2 regions of the Geobacillus sp. YHL genome follow, and region 2 is predicted to be linked to the other one. Evidence: a T-box and tRNA genes for the amino acid it is inferred to sense, from the RefSeq annotation. Region 2 holds a T-box; the other holds one or more tRNA genes.
The links. The T-box of region 2 lies ahead of thrS (threonine--tRNA ligase). A T-box ahead of a tRNA ligase gene usually reads a tRNA of that ligase, here a tRNA-Thr.
Positions count from the first base shown of each region.

Region 1: it encodes a tRNA-Thr, which carries the amino acid that the T-box ahead of thrS (threonine--tRNA ligase) is inferred to sense. The anticodon was not compared.

Region 1 covers NZ_JAEIGB010000002.1:157,721-165,377, forward strand. The annotation lists gene parE (DNA topoisomerase IV subunit B) at 1-1,153, opposite strand, end outside; gene JCR24_RS03275 (CoA-binding protein) at 1,329-1,748, opposite strand; gene JCR24_RS03280 (CBO0543 family protein) at 2,001-2,588, opposite strand; gene JCR24_RS03285 (ABC1 kinase family protein) at 2,859-4,535, opposite strand; gene JCR24_RS03290 (phasin family protein) at 4,587-4,886, opposite strand; gene JCR24_RS03295 (MBL fold metallo-hydrolase) at 5,035-5,883, shown strand; gene JCR24_RS03300 (heavy-metal-associated domain-containing protein) at 6,020-6,226, opposite strand; tRNA gene JCR24_RS03305 (tRNA-Ile) at 6,370-6,443, opposite strand; tRNA gene JCR24_RS03310 (tRNA-Tyr) at 6,453-6,534, opposite strand; tRNA gene JCR24_RS03315 (tRNA-Thr) at 6,547-6,619, opposite strand; tRNA gene JCR24_RS03320 (tRNA-Ser) at 6,914-7,006, opposite strand; tRNA gene JCR24_RS03325 (tRNA-Leu) at 7,024-7,106, opposite strand; tRNA gene JCR24_RS03330 (tRNA-Ala) at 7,114-7,185, opposite strand; tRNA gene JCR24_RS03335 (tRNA-Val) at 7,190-7,264, opposite strand; rRNA gene rrf (5S ribosomal RNA) at 7,273-7,389, opposite strand.
Region 2 covers NZ_JAEIGB010000001.1:178,154-185,810, reverse strand. The annotation lists gene rplT (50S ribosomal protein L20) at 1-61, opposite strand, end outside; gene rpmI (50S ribosomal protein L35) at 87-287, opposite strand; gene infC (translation initiation factor IF-3) at 301-885, opposite strand; ribosomal protein L20 leader region at 880-1,013, opposite strand; gene thrS (threonine--tRNA ligase) at 1,240-3,198, opposite strand; T-box leader at 3,258-3,488, opposite strand; gene ytxC (putative sporulation protein YtxC) at 3,534-4,409, opposite strand; gene dnaI (primosomal protein DnaI) at 4,743-5,684, opposite strand; gene JCR24_RS00830 (replication initiation and membrane attachment family protein) at 5,696-7,081, opposite strand; gene nrdR (transcriptional regulator NrdR) at 7,186-7,647, opposite strand.

The sequences.
Region 1 (7,657 bases), on a different contig from region 2:
GCGCCTGATAGGCCCGGATCGCTTTCTTAATGAGCATCGCGCTTACGTCCGGGTTTTCTTGCAGAAAGTACATGAGCTGCTCGGACACCACCGCATCGACGGCCGAACGCGCTTCGCTCGTTCCGAGCTTTCCTTTCGTCTGCCCTTCAAACTGCAGCAAGTGCTCTGGGATGCGCACCGAAACGACCGCGGACAACCCTTCGCGAATATCGGACCCTTCGAGGTTTTTGTCCTTTTCCTTCAGCAGACCAACGCGGCGGGCGTATTCGTTAAAAACGCGCGTCATCGCCGTTTTTGCACCCGCCTCATGCGTGCCGCCGTCTTTTGTGCGCACGTTGTTGACAAACGACAGCACGTTTTCCGAATAACCGTCATGAAACTGGAACGCAAACTCGACTTCAATGCCGTTTTGCTCGCCAGCAAAATACACAACCGGGTGGAGCACATCTTTCTCCTCATTCAAATAGGCGACAAACGCTTCAATTCCGTTTTCGTAGTGGAACACCTCGCGCATGCCGGTCCGTTCGTCAACGAGTTCGATTTTCAACCCTTTCAGCAAAAACGCTGATTCGCGCAGCCGTTCACTCAATGTTTCATAATCGAAGACCGTCGTGCTGAAAATCGTTGGGTCCGGCTTAAATTGAATGATGGTTCCGGTTTTGTTCGTTGTGCCGATTTTCTCTAGCGTCGTCACCGGTTTGCCTCCATGCTCAAACCGCTGCCGGTAAATGAAGCCGTCGCGATGAATCGTGACGACCAGCCATTCTGATAAGGCGTTGACAACCGACGCCCCGACTCCGTGCAGGCCGCCGCTCGTTTTATAGCCGCCTTGGCCGAATTTGCCGCCGGCATGAAGCACGGTCAAAATGACTTCCGGCGTCGGCTTGCCAAGCTTATGCATCCCGACCGGCATGCCGCGCCCTTCATCAAGGACGGTGATGCTGTTGTCTTTATGTATTTGCACCAAAATGTAATTTCCATATCCGGCCAACGCTTCATCGACCGAGTTGTCGACGATTTCATAAACAAGATGATGCAAACCGCGGCTGTCGGTGCTGCCAATGTACATCCCCGGCCGCTTCCTCACCGCCTCAAGTCCTTCTAACACTTGAATGGCATCTTCGTTATATTCGTATGCCGCTCGCTTTGCCACAAGGCCACCCCTTTCTGCCAAAACAAGAACATCTGTTTCTGTTTTATTGTATCATAAAATGACCAGCTGTCCATTGTCTTTTGACACCGCTTGACAAAATCGGACAACAGCGCCTGAAAAACGAAAGGACCATCTTAGAGAAGATGGCCGTTTCGTCAATGACGCGCTTCGCCTGTTACGGGCGTTTTGTAAGCGCATGTTCTACTTTAATGCAGCGATCCATAATCACCGTATAGCCTTTTTCTTTTAAAAACGCGTATGCTTCTTCATTGACGACGCCAAGCTGCGCCCAAAATACGTCCGCGTCGATTTGCACAAACTCGCGGGCGAGCTCCGGCAAATGTTCGGAACGGCGAAACACATCGACGATATCGACATGCCCTTCGATATCCGTCAGTTTGTCGACCGCTGGAATGCCTTCCCATTCCTCGATCATCGGGTTAACCGGAATGATTTCGTATCCAGCGTCTTTCATCGCTTTCGCCACCATATACGACTCGCGCTCCGGATTGTTGGACAACCCAACGACGGCAATCCGTTTCGCCTTGCGCAAAATCTCGCCGATTTCCTCCCGGCTCGGGTTGACAATGGACATCCGGGTTCTCTCCTTCCTTTATTCTCCTTTTTGCTGTACTAGTTTCGCTCCAGCCAGATCAAAATCCTGCCCAGCCAATAGAAAAAGGAAAAAATCATCGATCTTTTTTGCACAGCGCCCACGCATCCTAGGCCGGCCACAACAGACGCAAACTTGAACATCATATTCATCGCCTACGCATCGATCCGCTTTCTCGTCCGCATCCAGACATTCTGTTTGCTGGCTGTCCGAACATGGATGACCTGCTGCCAGTTATTTTATGTTCCACCCGGCGTACACTCCAGCTAAAAAAACGGTCGTCATGGCAATCGCATGGACGATCATCCATCCCCACCGGCCGTAGCGGAACGAGGAAGCCGCAAGCGGAGAGCGCGCCTTTTGGGGGACGATTTTTCCGCCCATCCACTCAAAGAAAAGCAAATACAGCCACCAGGCGGTGTATGAATCCCATACATCCCACTTCTTATAATCAATCAGAGAGAGCGGCGACACAAGAGCAACCAACTCGAACAACATAATCAACTGCACCATCGCAAAGTAAAACGGCAACTTCCATGCCCAGCTTTCCGGACTGTACTTGACTCCAAACAAAACGAAAAACGGAATGACGGTTGCCATTTCAACGAGCGGAATCGGTGTATAAGGAACGAGCTTAACAGGGAAGGAGTAAAAGCCTGCATAGACAAACGCAAGGCAAAGAACGATGCCTGTCACCGCACTGAATGCATACAAAACCGCATATCTCCGTATATGCCGTTTGGCGATCCAAAAACTTCCCGCTATACTCAACATGACCGCTGAGAGTTCCACCGTCCAAACAACAGGAAGAGAAAACGTCATCATCGATCCTCCCTAACCCATTTCCCACTCCCTAAACGCTGTCTCAGACAGCACTGTTAGTATAATCCAAAGCATAGAATTTATTCCGGCGCCCTCACCGGCTTTCCACTCCATCAGGCTGCCTAGCATGGCTTAACAAACGTGCTTCGTGCAAATTTAATTATTGATGAAGAAAAGGTGTCCCGCTGTGTTTTTGGGACACCTTCCATGGATCGGACTGCATCAAACTTTCAAGAATTTCCGAAAAAAGAAATCATTGTGCAACAAACACTAAAATTTTCCCGAACGAAAAATCGAGTAAAGCAGCCAACCAAATAGAAAAGCGGACGCGCCTAATCCGATTTCAACAGCAGGAATCTTCCACAGCAGCGTCGACGGACGCCCCAATGATGAAGCGATCATCAGGCCGACGAGGACGATGCTCAGCGAAAGAAGAACGATGCTAAACGACAGCCGGTTCGTCATCTGGTCGAGCTTCTTTAGCAGCGCTTCCAAATCAGGAGCCGTGATTTCCAATCGAAGCTTGCCATGCCGCATCATTTTCGTCCATTCCTTTACGCCCTCCGGCAAGCGAAGCAGCCATTCACCATAATCAAAAATCCGCTTCCACGCTGTTTCTGCCACGCGATCAGGCCGAAGACGCTCTTTCATCAGCTTTCTCCCAAACGGTTCGGCAACGTCCATGATGCGAAACTGCGGGTCAAGCGTCTCCACAACCCCTTCGACCGTCAACAGCGCTTTTCCTAACAGCGTCAAATCGCTTGGGATGCGAATGCCATGGCGAAATGCCACCGAAAGCAAATCCTCGACGGCTTCCCCAAGACTGATCTCACCGAGCGGGACGCCGTAGTATTTCTCCCGCAGCTCGTCAAGATCATCGCGCAATTTTCCTTCATCGACTCCGTCAGGAACAATCCCTAAGCCGTAGATCGCACCCAACACCCCATCCGTGTTTTGCCGCATTAAGGCGATGATGAGTGAAGAAAGATGATGTTTGACATGGGGGCGAAGGCGGCCCATCAAGCCAAAGTCAATGAAGGAAAGCGTTCCATCGTCAAGAACAAATACATTGCCAGGATGAGGGTCGCCATGAAAAAATCCATGCTCAAACATTTGTTTAAAGGTTGCTTCAGCCAAACGCTCGGCGATCGTTTTTAAGGAGTGGCCGTTCGCTTTCAGCCGCTCGAGCTCCCCAAGTTTCATTCCTTCGACATATTCCATCGTGAGCACGGTTTTCGTCGTATAATCCCAAAACACCTTCGGGACATACACCGACGAATCGTCGGCAAACTGCTGTGCAAACCGTTCCGCATGGCGCGCCTCGACGGTATAATCCAGCTCCTGCCGTAATGAACGCGCCAGTTCATCGACAATTTCAGACAATTGGTAGGTTGCCGCCCAATCGAGACGACGTTCCGCCAGCACGGCCAAATCTTGCAAAATTTCCAGATCCGTCTCCACCCGCGCAGCGATGTGCGGACGCTGCACTTTCACCGCCACGGCTTGTCCGGAAGGAAGAACCGCCCGGTGCACTTGTCCGAGCGAAGCGGCAGCGAGCGGCGTTTCGTCAAATGAACGAAACAAGGTTTCAAGCGAGCCCCCAAGTTCTGTTTCCACCCTCCGGCGAACGTCGGCAAACGGAAACGGCGGAACTTGGTCTTGCAGTTTTTCGAGCTCGCTGATGATCGGAGCGGGAATCAAATCCGGCCGTGTGCTGGCAATTTGCCCGAGCTTCACGAACGTCGGGCCGAGCTCCTCGAGCACAAGGCGGAGCCGCTCCCCAACCGTTTTTCCTTCCTTTTTCCCTTGCTCCGCTCTCCATCGCGGCGGCAAAGAAAGAAAAGACGAAAAGCCGAGCTCATCGACGATCATCCCGAATCCGTGCCGAAGCAAGGAGACGGCGATTTCGTGATACCTTCCGATATGGCGCATCCGTTTTCCGATCATCGGGACATCTCTCCTAAGGCGGCAAAAAGCGAGCGGACAGGCCGCATCGGTTTACTGCCCGCTTTGTTCTTTTTCCTCCAGACGGCGGATTCGCTCCTCGAGTTGCCGCACGTCTTCTTTTGTTGCCAATTCAAGCTTGTCGATCACCTGCTTGATTTGCTCGCGTACAAGCCGCTGCACTTCCGTTTTCCGCGCTTCGGTCTGCTGCTTCCATTGATCGATCACTTCCTTCGATTCGTCAAGCGACAATTCGCCTTTTTTGACAAGCTCGTCAATGATCTTTTCCACTTGTTCTTTGCTTGCAATCGCCAATCCCAGCCCGAATGCCAATCCTTTTTTCAAAATGCTCATTCGTTTGTAGCCTCCTTGTGCCATTGTGTTTTCCTTATTGTACCATTCTTTGGCGATCCATGTCGAGCTAGACGGCAGCTCTTTTGTATAGGAGACAGGTCGATGCGGCATGCTATCGTTGGACAACGATGCAAAGGAGGGGATTTTAATGGCTGATGAACCGTTGCATTACGGAGAAGACTATCATGTTATTCCCGCGACATCCGCAGCAAGCGGCGTCGGCGTCAGCGTGCTGCCCGATTTGTACTGCCATACGATCCAAATCGTCAACATTTGCCTCGTCGGCCGCCCTGGCGACGGCGCATTCGTCTTGATCGATGCGGGAATGCCGGGGTCAGCGGACGATATTATTTCCGCTGTTGAAGACCGCTTTGGCAGCGGCAGCCGCCCGCAAGCCATTATTTTAACCCATGGCCACTTTGACCACGTCGGAGCCTTAATTGAACTCGTCCGGGAATGGAATGTGCCGGTGTACGCCCACAAAGACGAACTGCCGTATTTAACCGGCAAAGCGCGTTATCCCGAACCGGACGCGTCCGTTGAAGGCGGACTTCTCGCCAAAATCTCGCCGTTTTTCCCAAACGAACCGATCCAGCTTGGCAGCCGCGTCCAACCTCTACCTGAGGACGGCACTGTCCCGCATTTGCCGGAGTTCCGCTGGCTGCACACCCCCGGGCACACACCGGGCCACATCTCCTTGTTCCGTCCGCGCGATGCGGCCTTGATCGCTGGCGATGCGTTTGTCACGGTCCGCCAAGACTCACTGTACAAAGTATTGACCCAGCAAACCGAAATTACCGGCCCGCCACGCTACTATACGATCGACTGGACGGCCGCCCGCGAATCGGTGCGCAAATTGGCCGCCCTCTTCCCATCGGTCGCTGTCACGGGACACGGCGCCCCAGTAGCGGGAGACGAGTTGCGTGATGGGCTGACGAAGCTCGCTTGTGATTTTGACCGCATCGCTGTCCCAGATTACGGAAAGTACGTCCATTAACGGAGCGATCCCGCCGACGCTTACAATGGGAAATGAAAGGCTTCCCGGTTTGAAATGATCAGCGGCAGGCCGTGGCTAAGAAAAAAGGGTGTCCCAATCGGACACCCTTACACTGTCGACAACAGCCGCCAATTTGCTACTGAAAGCGGAATCCGTGCTGCTGCAACGTCAAGACGATGCGTTCCTTCGAAATCTTTTTTTCATCAAATTGAACCTTCACTTCCCCATCTTCCGTGTCGACGAGCGAGCGCTCCACGCCGTCGAGCCCACTAAGAAGATGTTCAATGCGCGCAATGGGTTGCGGCGACGTCGCCCCATCGATATAAAAGGTAGCTTCAGCCATCCTCTTCCCTCCTTCCGCAAAAACATGCCGTTCCCCGCCGCTTATTTTGCCCGATTCCCGCCCGCATAAACGGGCCCATCGCTCCGTTAGCGATGGCATAAAAAAAGATGGCAAGAATTGCTCTTGCCATCTGTCATAAAAAATGGGCCTAAGTGGACTTGAACCACCGACCTCACGCTTATCAGGCGTGCGCTCTGACCAGCTGAGCTATAGGCCCGTTTATGAATGGAGGGGGACGGATTCGAACCGCCGAACCCAAAGGGAGCGGATTTACAGTCCGCCGCGTTTAGCCACTTCGCTACCCCTCCATAAATAAAAAATGCCGACTGCAGGACTCGAACCCGCAACCTACTGATTACGATTCAGTTGCTCTACCAATTGAGCTAAGTCGGCATGATAGAAGTAGACCGTGACTCCTTGGCTTCTGTTGTGTCCCTTCCTCTCCCAGCCAATTCGAAGACGCTGGATGCGTCGGGACAACTCGAAGCAAATTCGACGATGCAGATGCTCGTCTCTACCAATTGAGCTAAGTCGGCATAAAATAAATGCAAGAAGGTGGCTCATTGTTGTGCTCTGTGCCTCTTCCTCTACAAGCTGTTTCGAGGAAGCAGGATGCGTCGAGGCAACTCGAAGCCGACTCGACGAAGCAGGTGCTCGTCTCTACCAATTGAGCTAAGTCAATATTTATGGCGGAGGAGGAGGGATTCGAACCCCCGCGGGCTGTGACACCCCTATCGGTTTTCGAAACCGACCCCTTCAGCCAGACTTGGGTACTCCTCCGTAGCTGTTTGGAGCGATGCGGTCGAGAGGACTTGAACCTCCACGGGGTCGCCCCCACTAGGCCCTCAACCTAGCGCGTCTGCCATTCCGCCACGACCGCATGGAAATGGAGCGTAGGGGATTTGAACCCCTGACCTCTTCGCTGCCAGCGAAGCGTTCTCCCCCTGAACTAACGCCCCATGATGGTGGAGTATACTGGGATCGAACCAGTGACCCCCACGCTGTCAACGTGGTGCTCTCCCGCTGAGCTAATACTCCACGACATCGCCTAGCAGCGACCTACTCTTGCAGGGGCGCTGGCCCCAACTACCATCGGCGCTGGAGGGCTTAACTTCCGTGTTCGGGATGGGAACGGGTGTTTCCCCTCCGCTATCACCACTAGGCAATGGCGACGATTTTTATTATAAAGGAATCCAAAAGTTTGTCAAGTTTTTTGTATCTTTTATTTGAGTTCTCTCAGAATCGGAACGACAATGTAAAATCTACTATAAAAAAACAAAAGAGTCAACCCTCTTTTTCATTTTTTTCGATCTTCACTGTCTCTTTCTCTAAAGTTCTTGTCATCCTCTTCCTTATACACGTATAATATAGGGAGAAGGAACGTACAATAAAGCAGGGCACTGGCGGTCACCAATGCCCTGCATGCACAGC
Region 2 (7,657 bases):
CGAGTTTTAACACTTTTTTGCGACGTCTGCGCGTCACTGGTCCACCTTTTACGCGTGGCATAATCGTTCCCTCCTATAGTCGGTCGTTATTTCAAGTTGTCAAGCATTTGGCGGATGCGTTTGAAATCGCCAGGCGAGACAAGCGTCGCTTTGCGGAGATGACGCTTTTGTTTTTTCGTTTTATTGGCAAACAAGTGGCTCGTATAGGCATGACCGCGTTTTAATTTGCCGCTGGCCGTTTTTTTGAACCGTTTCGCCGAGCCGCGGTGAGTTTTCATTTTTGGCATCGCAGGTTCCTCCTTACTTGTTGTCGTTTTTCGGTGCGAGCACTAAAAACATGTTGCGCCCGTCCATTTTCGGCGCCGTTTCGACAACGGCAATGTCGGCGCACGCTTCCGAGAAGCGGTCAAGGACGCGTTGCCCAATTTCTTTATGGGTGATCGCCCGACCTTTAAAGCGGATCGTCGCCTTCACTTTATCGCCTTTTTCCAAAAACTTGCGCGCATTGCGCAGCTTCGTGTTGAAGTCATGCTCCTCGATCGTCGGGCTGAGGCGCACCTCTTTGACGTTGATCACTTTTTGTTTTTTGCGCGCTTCTTTCTCTTTCTTCTGCTGCTCGAAGCGGAATTTGCCGTAGTCCATGATGCGGCAAACGGGCGGTTTGGCGTTCGGCGCGACAAGCACAAGATCCAAGTTGCGTCTTGCCGCAATCTCAAGCGCCTCCTGCTTCGACTTGATGCCAAGCTGTTCGCCGTTTTGGTCGATCAAGCGCACTTCACGGGCACGAATTTGTTCGTTGATAATAAAATCTTTGCTAATAATGAGCCACCTCCAAGGTTTTTTCCGACTGGCTTGTTTGCCAGCAGAGCCCCACTTCCAGCCCAAAAAAAAGCGCAGATGCACAAAGCACCCGCGCAGTACGTCCTTACACTCGCATTGACGAACCGTAACAACCTGCCAACAGCCGTCTTGGCGTCGGTCAGGTGAGAAGCGGGGTGCTTCTGCTTTTGTTACAAACAAGCAATCATTCCACTTTATACACTATACCACCTTGGCGATGGCATGTCAAGGAGCGGATCTTGATAAACACAACGTCCTTTATTATAGCGGATCAACATTCAATTGGCAAGAGAAAATCTTGTTCACGCCGCCATTTCTTTGAAAAACCGCCCATGACATGGGCCATCGCCACCGTTGCTTCCTTGTAGCGCTTGAACGTTTATGTCGCCTGTCAACGGTTTATTGCGCTTTCCCTAATCTTGTCCGTTTTTCCCGCACATCGTCAGCGAGCAAGGCCATAAACTTGTCAAGCCCCATCGTCCGGCTTTCTTTTTCTCCATAGCGGCGGACGTTGACCGCTCGCTCAGACACTTCTTTATCGCCGACAACGAGCATGTACGGGATTTTTTGCATTTGCGCTTCGCGGATTTTATAGCCGATTTTTTCGTCGCGCTCGTCGACTTCGACGCGGAAGCCGCGTTCTTTCAGCGTCCGTTGCACGTCATACGCGTAATCGAGATGCGCCTCCGGCGACACGGGGATCACTTTGACTTGAACCGGGGCGAGCCATGTCGGAAACGCGCCTTTATACTCCTCGATGAGGAACGCGACAAACCGCTCCATCGTCGAGACGACGCCGCGATGGATGACGACCGGACGATGCGGCTTCCCATCCTCGCCAATGTATGTCAAATCAAAGCGCTCGGGCAACAGGAAGTCAAGCTGCACCGTCGAGAGCGTCTCGTCTTTGCCAAGCGCCGTGCGCACTTGCACATCGAGCTTCGGCCCGTAAAACGCCGCTTCCCCTTCCGCTTCGTAGTAATCGAGGTCGAGCTCGTCCATGGCTTCCCGCAGCATGCGTTGCGCTTTTTCCCACATTTCATCGTCATCATAATATTTTTCTTTGTCATGCGGATCGCGGTAAGACAAGCGGAACGAGTATTCCTCAATGCCGAAATCCTTATAGACTTCCAAAATCAAGTTGACGACGCGCTTGAACTCGTCTTTGATTTGGTCCGGGCGCACGAAAATGTGGGCGTCGTTGAGCGTCATGCCGCGGACGCGCTGCAGGCCGGTAAGCGCTCCAGACATTTCATAGCGGTGCATCGTGCCGAGCTCGGCGATGCGGATCGGCAGCTCGCGGTAGCTGTGCAGCTTGCTTTTGTAAATCATCATATGGTGCGGGCAGTTCATCGGACGAAGCACAAGTTCTTCGTTGTCCATCTCCATCGGCGGGAACATGTTTTCTTTGTAATGGTCCCAATGGCCCGATGTCTTGTACAGCTCGACGCTGCCGAGCACCGGTGTGTAGACATGATCGTATCCGAGCGCCACTTCTTTGTCGACGATGTACCGTTCGATAATGCGGCGGATCGTCGCTCCTTTTGGCAGCCATAGCGGCAAGCCTTGTCCGACTTGTTGCGATGTCGTAAACAGCTCAAGCTCTTTGCCGAGCTTCCGGTGGTCGCGCTCTTTCGCTTCTTCAAGCAGGCGCAAATAACGATCCAAGTCTTCCTTTTTGAAAAAGGCCGTGCCGTAGATGCGCTGCAGCATTTTGTTGTTGCTGTCGCCGCGCCAGTAGGCCCCCGAGATGCTGAGCAGCTTGAACTCTTTGATTTTTCCAGTCGACGGCACGTGCACACCGCGGCAAAGGTCGAAAAACTCGCCTTGCTCATAAATCGAAATCGGCTCGCCTTCCGGAATATCGGCGATCAACTCGAGCTTCAACTCATCGCCGATTTCTTCATACAGCCGGATGGCTTCTTCGCGGCTCACTTCTTTGCGGACGATGTCCAAATTTTCTTTGACAATCTTGCGCATTTCCGCTTCGATTTTCGGGAGGTCGTCTGGCGTCAGTTTATGCTCCATGTCGATATCATAGTAAAAGCCGTTTTCAATGACCGGACCGACGCCGAGCTTGACGTTGCCATACATCCGCTTGATCGCCTGCGCCATTAAGTGGGCGGTGCTATGGCGCAAAATGTCAAGCGCCTCCGGCATGTCTTGGGTAATGATGACAAGCTCGCCATCTTCGTGAAGCGGCGTGCGCAAATCAACGAACCGGCCGTTCAGTTTGCCGGCGATCGCTTTTTTCTTCAGCCCCGGGCTGATCGAGGCAGCGATGTCTTCCGTCGTCGTCCCCTTCGGAAACTCCTTTTCCGCCCCATCTGGGAACGTGATGCGAATGACGTCTGGCATCGGCAATCACTCCTTTGTCATGATGATGAAAATGGAAAAATAAAAAAACTCCTCCCTCCTAAAGGGACGAGTTTTCATCGTGGTTCCACCCTTCTTCCCATGGCAGCGCCTCGCCATGCCATGGCTCAACAAGAATAACGGTCGTCCACCGGCGGCAACTACTGGGCGTTGCGTTCGCTGCCGCAGCTCTGAGGGGGTAAGCGCATTTTTCGTGTTAGGAAGGTTCCAGCCGCTGCCTTCCCTCTCTGGAAACCGTAAAAATGCACCCATGTCCTCGTCATCGCTTGTATTCATCCATATTCATGACGACATTATAGCGAAAACAGCAGGAAAAATCAAGCTTCTCCCCCATTTCCAGCGTTGGCGGCAAACAAGCGGGAAAAATCGGCGCGGCGGCAGACGATCAGCCGTTCTTGAAACACGTTTTGCAGTGTCTGCACCATGCCGTCATCCGGATGATCGGTGTACAGCTCAATTTCCGCCGGAGCGAGCGAGACAAGCGGAGCGAGCACCGATGCATCAATATACATCGGCTGGCTGAAGACGAGATGGCGGTCGATCAACTGTCTCACTTCCGCCGCCGACAGCTCCCGCCGCTCGCTGTCGTAAAATACGAAGTGCGGCGGATCGTGCACCAAATACAGGCGCGGCCATTGCGGCGTCCGGCCAGCCAGGCAGTCGCGCAGCATTTGCACAAAATTTTGATACTCCTGCTCCAGCTTGTATTCATCAATCGCCAGCTCGACATAATGTTGGAGGCGCTCCATATACGGCTTTAACCGGAACGTAACGAACGAAGAAAACGAAAATGACAAGCCGTCGCGCAAAAAGGAGGCAAAAGCGTCGCGCAACATCACGGTGCGCGAGGCGGCAAACGCCGCGCTTTTCCGGTAATCGCGCCGCTCGCCGTCCAAAAACGAATGAGCGAGGGCCAAAATTTGCTGCTGTTCTTCGACGTCGCGGAAATAAAAAACATTGGCAATGATGGATAGCAGCAGCCGGTCTTCCATCACCTCCTGCATAAACGCCGTCATCGCTGGGATGATATGCTCCTCAAGCACACGCTTCTCCTCGCCCTGTATGTAAACCGCCACGGTTTTGTTCCCGTCATAAGCGGCATGAAACAGCGGACCGTCATCCGGTTGCCGGTGATCTAGCAGCCCAACCAATTTTTCCGCCTCGCTTGCCTCGTCAAAATGGATTTCGATCACCCGCTGTCCCCCCTTTAGCCCGAAAGGAATGCTTGGTTTATATATATGGGGACAACGGGCTGTTTAGACTAAAAAACCACAAAGCTTAGCGGCGTTCATTGTTCGAGGAGAGGGTGCCCCAAAAGGATCGGGACACCCTTTCTTATTACCGTATACAGGCATAAAACAAATATGTTGTGTTTTGTTTAAGGGAAATTACCCTTTTGGGTCAGCCCCAGTCGGCAAACGAACCGCTTGCCGACTACGGCAGAAAAGCTAGAAACAGAACCTGCTCAACTAGTTTTTATGGGTTAATCAACATGCCTGTGCAAACGGCAACGTTTCAAATCGCCTTTATATATTTTGCTCACGGCGGTTCGGTCCAGTGATTTCAATCGGATAGGCCAAATAGCGGATTCGCTCCATAATGCGCGCCGCCTTCACCTTCTCTTCTTCGCCGCGCTGCGAATACGTCAAATGATGGGCGAGCTGCTGCATATCAAAGTTCGACGTGAAAAACGTCGGCAAGTTTTCAAACATCCGGTATTGCAAGATCGGGCCAAATACATCATCGCGCACCCAGCTTGACATCGCCTCCGCCCCAAGGTCATCGAGCATCAGCACCGGCACTTTTTTGATATAATCAAGCTTTTCGTTCATCGTCTGGTCTTGAAGCGAATGTTTCATCTCACGAAACAGCTCGGGCACGTAGACGATCAGCGACGAAACGTTTCGCTTCGCCAGCTCGTTGGCGATCGCGGCGAGCAAATACGTTTTGCCCACCCCAAACGATCCGTGCAAATACAAGCCTTTCATTTTTTTCCCTGGCTCGTATTCCGCCACAAACCGCTCGGCAAATCGGATCGCTTTGATCCGCCCATCGTCATTGAGATCGACGTCAGAGAGCGAAGCACGCAAGATTTCGCGCGGCATGAACATGCTTTGAATGAGCGACTCTTGCCGTTTTCGCTCGTCATGCTGCACTTTTTTTGGGCAGCGGTCGTACTCAACGTCGATCCTTCCACCGTTGACCACCAAATTTGGATGGTACCCCGGCAGCATGTTGTTGCATCGCTCAAGGCCCGGACATTGGCGGCAATTCCCGTGCTGCTCGATGAACTCATACAGCTTCATCAAGCTGCGGTCAACCGCATCGGCCGACAATTGCCGTTCGTGCGCCCGCAAAAACGGCTGCACGTCCGGATGCTCCAAAATGTAGCGTTTCATTTGTTCGTAGCGTTGTTTAAACCGTTGATTGCCAAGCAACCGCTGCAACAGGTGGTTTACTCGTTCCATGGCTTTTCCCTCTATGATTCATCACGGTATTTTTTCAGCCGTTCCTCAAGCTCTTTGCGCGCCTGTTCGACGTCAAAATCATCATCATCCGGCTGGCTGTAATCCATGTTCAGCCAGTCCGGGACGATTTCCGTGCGCACGACTTTGCGCACCGTCCGCGTCCCTTTTTCCTTTTCGTTCGCCCAGTTTTGGTATGTTTTCGCCTCTTCTTTCGCCAGCTCCATTGCTTCCTTCACGGTTTTCACCTTTTTGCGCGCCCAATGGCTGGCGATTTTTTCTACGTATTTTTTCGACAGCTTCATATTCGTCCGGAGCATGACATAATAAATGAGCACGTTGACAACTCCGGGGAGCAGCTGCTGCTGGAACATAATGTCTTCGATCAACTGCAAATCAGCCAGCGACGGCTCAGCGCCGCCTGAAATCTCTTTCAGCAGCTGGCGCGGGGAAATTGTTTCCAGCTGTTTCATTAGTTGCTCCTCTTTTGTGCGCGGTTCGATGTTTTCCATCGTCCGGTAGGCGAGCGGCTGCACTCGTTCGACGAGGCGCGGCTCGACACCGCCATGTTCGAGCTCATACCATTCGCGCGCCGCCCGGCGCAACGCGTCAATATCGATATGATAGGCCGGATCGATGACGCCAAGGACCAGTTTTTGCATCTCAAGCGGCGGAATGCCGTATAAAAACGCCAGCTTTTTAATCGCTTCCTTCACTTTCGCTGTCACAGCCCGGCGCGGCACAAGCTGCTTGGACAGGCCGGCAAAAAACAGCTCAAAGTCGAATACATCATCATCGAGCACATACGACGCCTCATCCCGCCTGATGTGATCCTTCCCTTCAAGCAGCTCGGGCCCGGCTTCTTCGCTGAGGCCGGCGACGATTTGTTCAGCGGGCACGGCCGAAAACACGTCGGAAAATGACCGCGTCACCTGGGTGAATTTCGTTTCATCAATGGACGGACGGGCAAAAAAGTTGCTCAGCTGGATAAACAAGTGGCGGCCGACTTGCCGGTGCAAAAAAACGCTCAACATCTCGTCGCGGAAAAACTGGTCTGGCGCCAGCGGCGGACGCAGCTCATAAAGAAACAGCTTCGGTTCATCCGCCTCTGGAGCGTGGACGTATGTGTTGAGCAGCCCGATTCCTTCGAGTTTCAACCGTTCGCTGTAAATGTCCGGCAGTCCGCACTGCATGAGCGCCATAAGCCGATGATGGGTCGCTTCCTGGCCGTCAAGCAGCTCAAGCTCCCCCCAAAGCGTCATATAAAGCGCCAACGCCCGGCAGCCGATGAGCGGCTGGTAAAGCAGCGTCAGCACTTTACGGTCCACCTCTTGCAACACCCCACGGCTTTGCACGGTATAACGGTCGACAGCAATCAGCTCTTTCCAATGGTGCTGCATCGCTCCGACCTTCCATTCCGCCGTATTCGTTTCAAACCGGCTCTCCCCTTTCCTGCCGAAAAGACGTTGAAAAAAGGGCTTGCCGCCTAACGCCAAAGCCCTTTTTACCGTTGCCCTTTTTTGATCAGCTCTTTCAGTTCTTCAATGAACACATTAATATCTTTAAACTGCCGATAGACGGAAGCGAAGCGGACATAGGCGACCTCATCGATGTGTGACAGGCGCTCCATCACCATTTCGCCGATCGTTTCGCTTTTCACTTCCGAGACGCCTTGATTGCGCAGTTCGCGCTCAATTTCCTGCGTCACTTTTTCAAGCTCCTCGAGCGCCACCGGCCGCTTCTCGCACGCTTTGATCAAGCCGCGCAAAATTTTCTCCCGGCTGAATTCTTCGCGCGTTCCCTCTTTTTTCACAACAATCAGCGGCGGCTCCTCGATCCGCTCAAACGTCGTAAACCGATAATGGCACTGTTCGCACTCCCGCCGGCGGCGGATCGAACGACCCTCTTCAACCGGGCGCGAGTCAAGCACGCGCGTGCCTTGATGATGGCATGAAGGACATCGCATAACATCCACT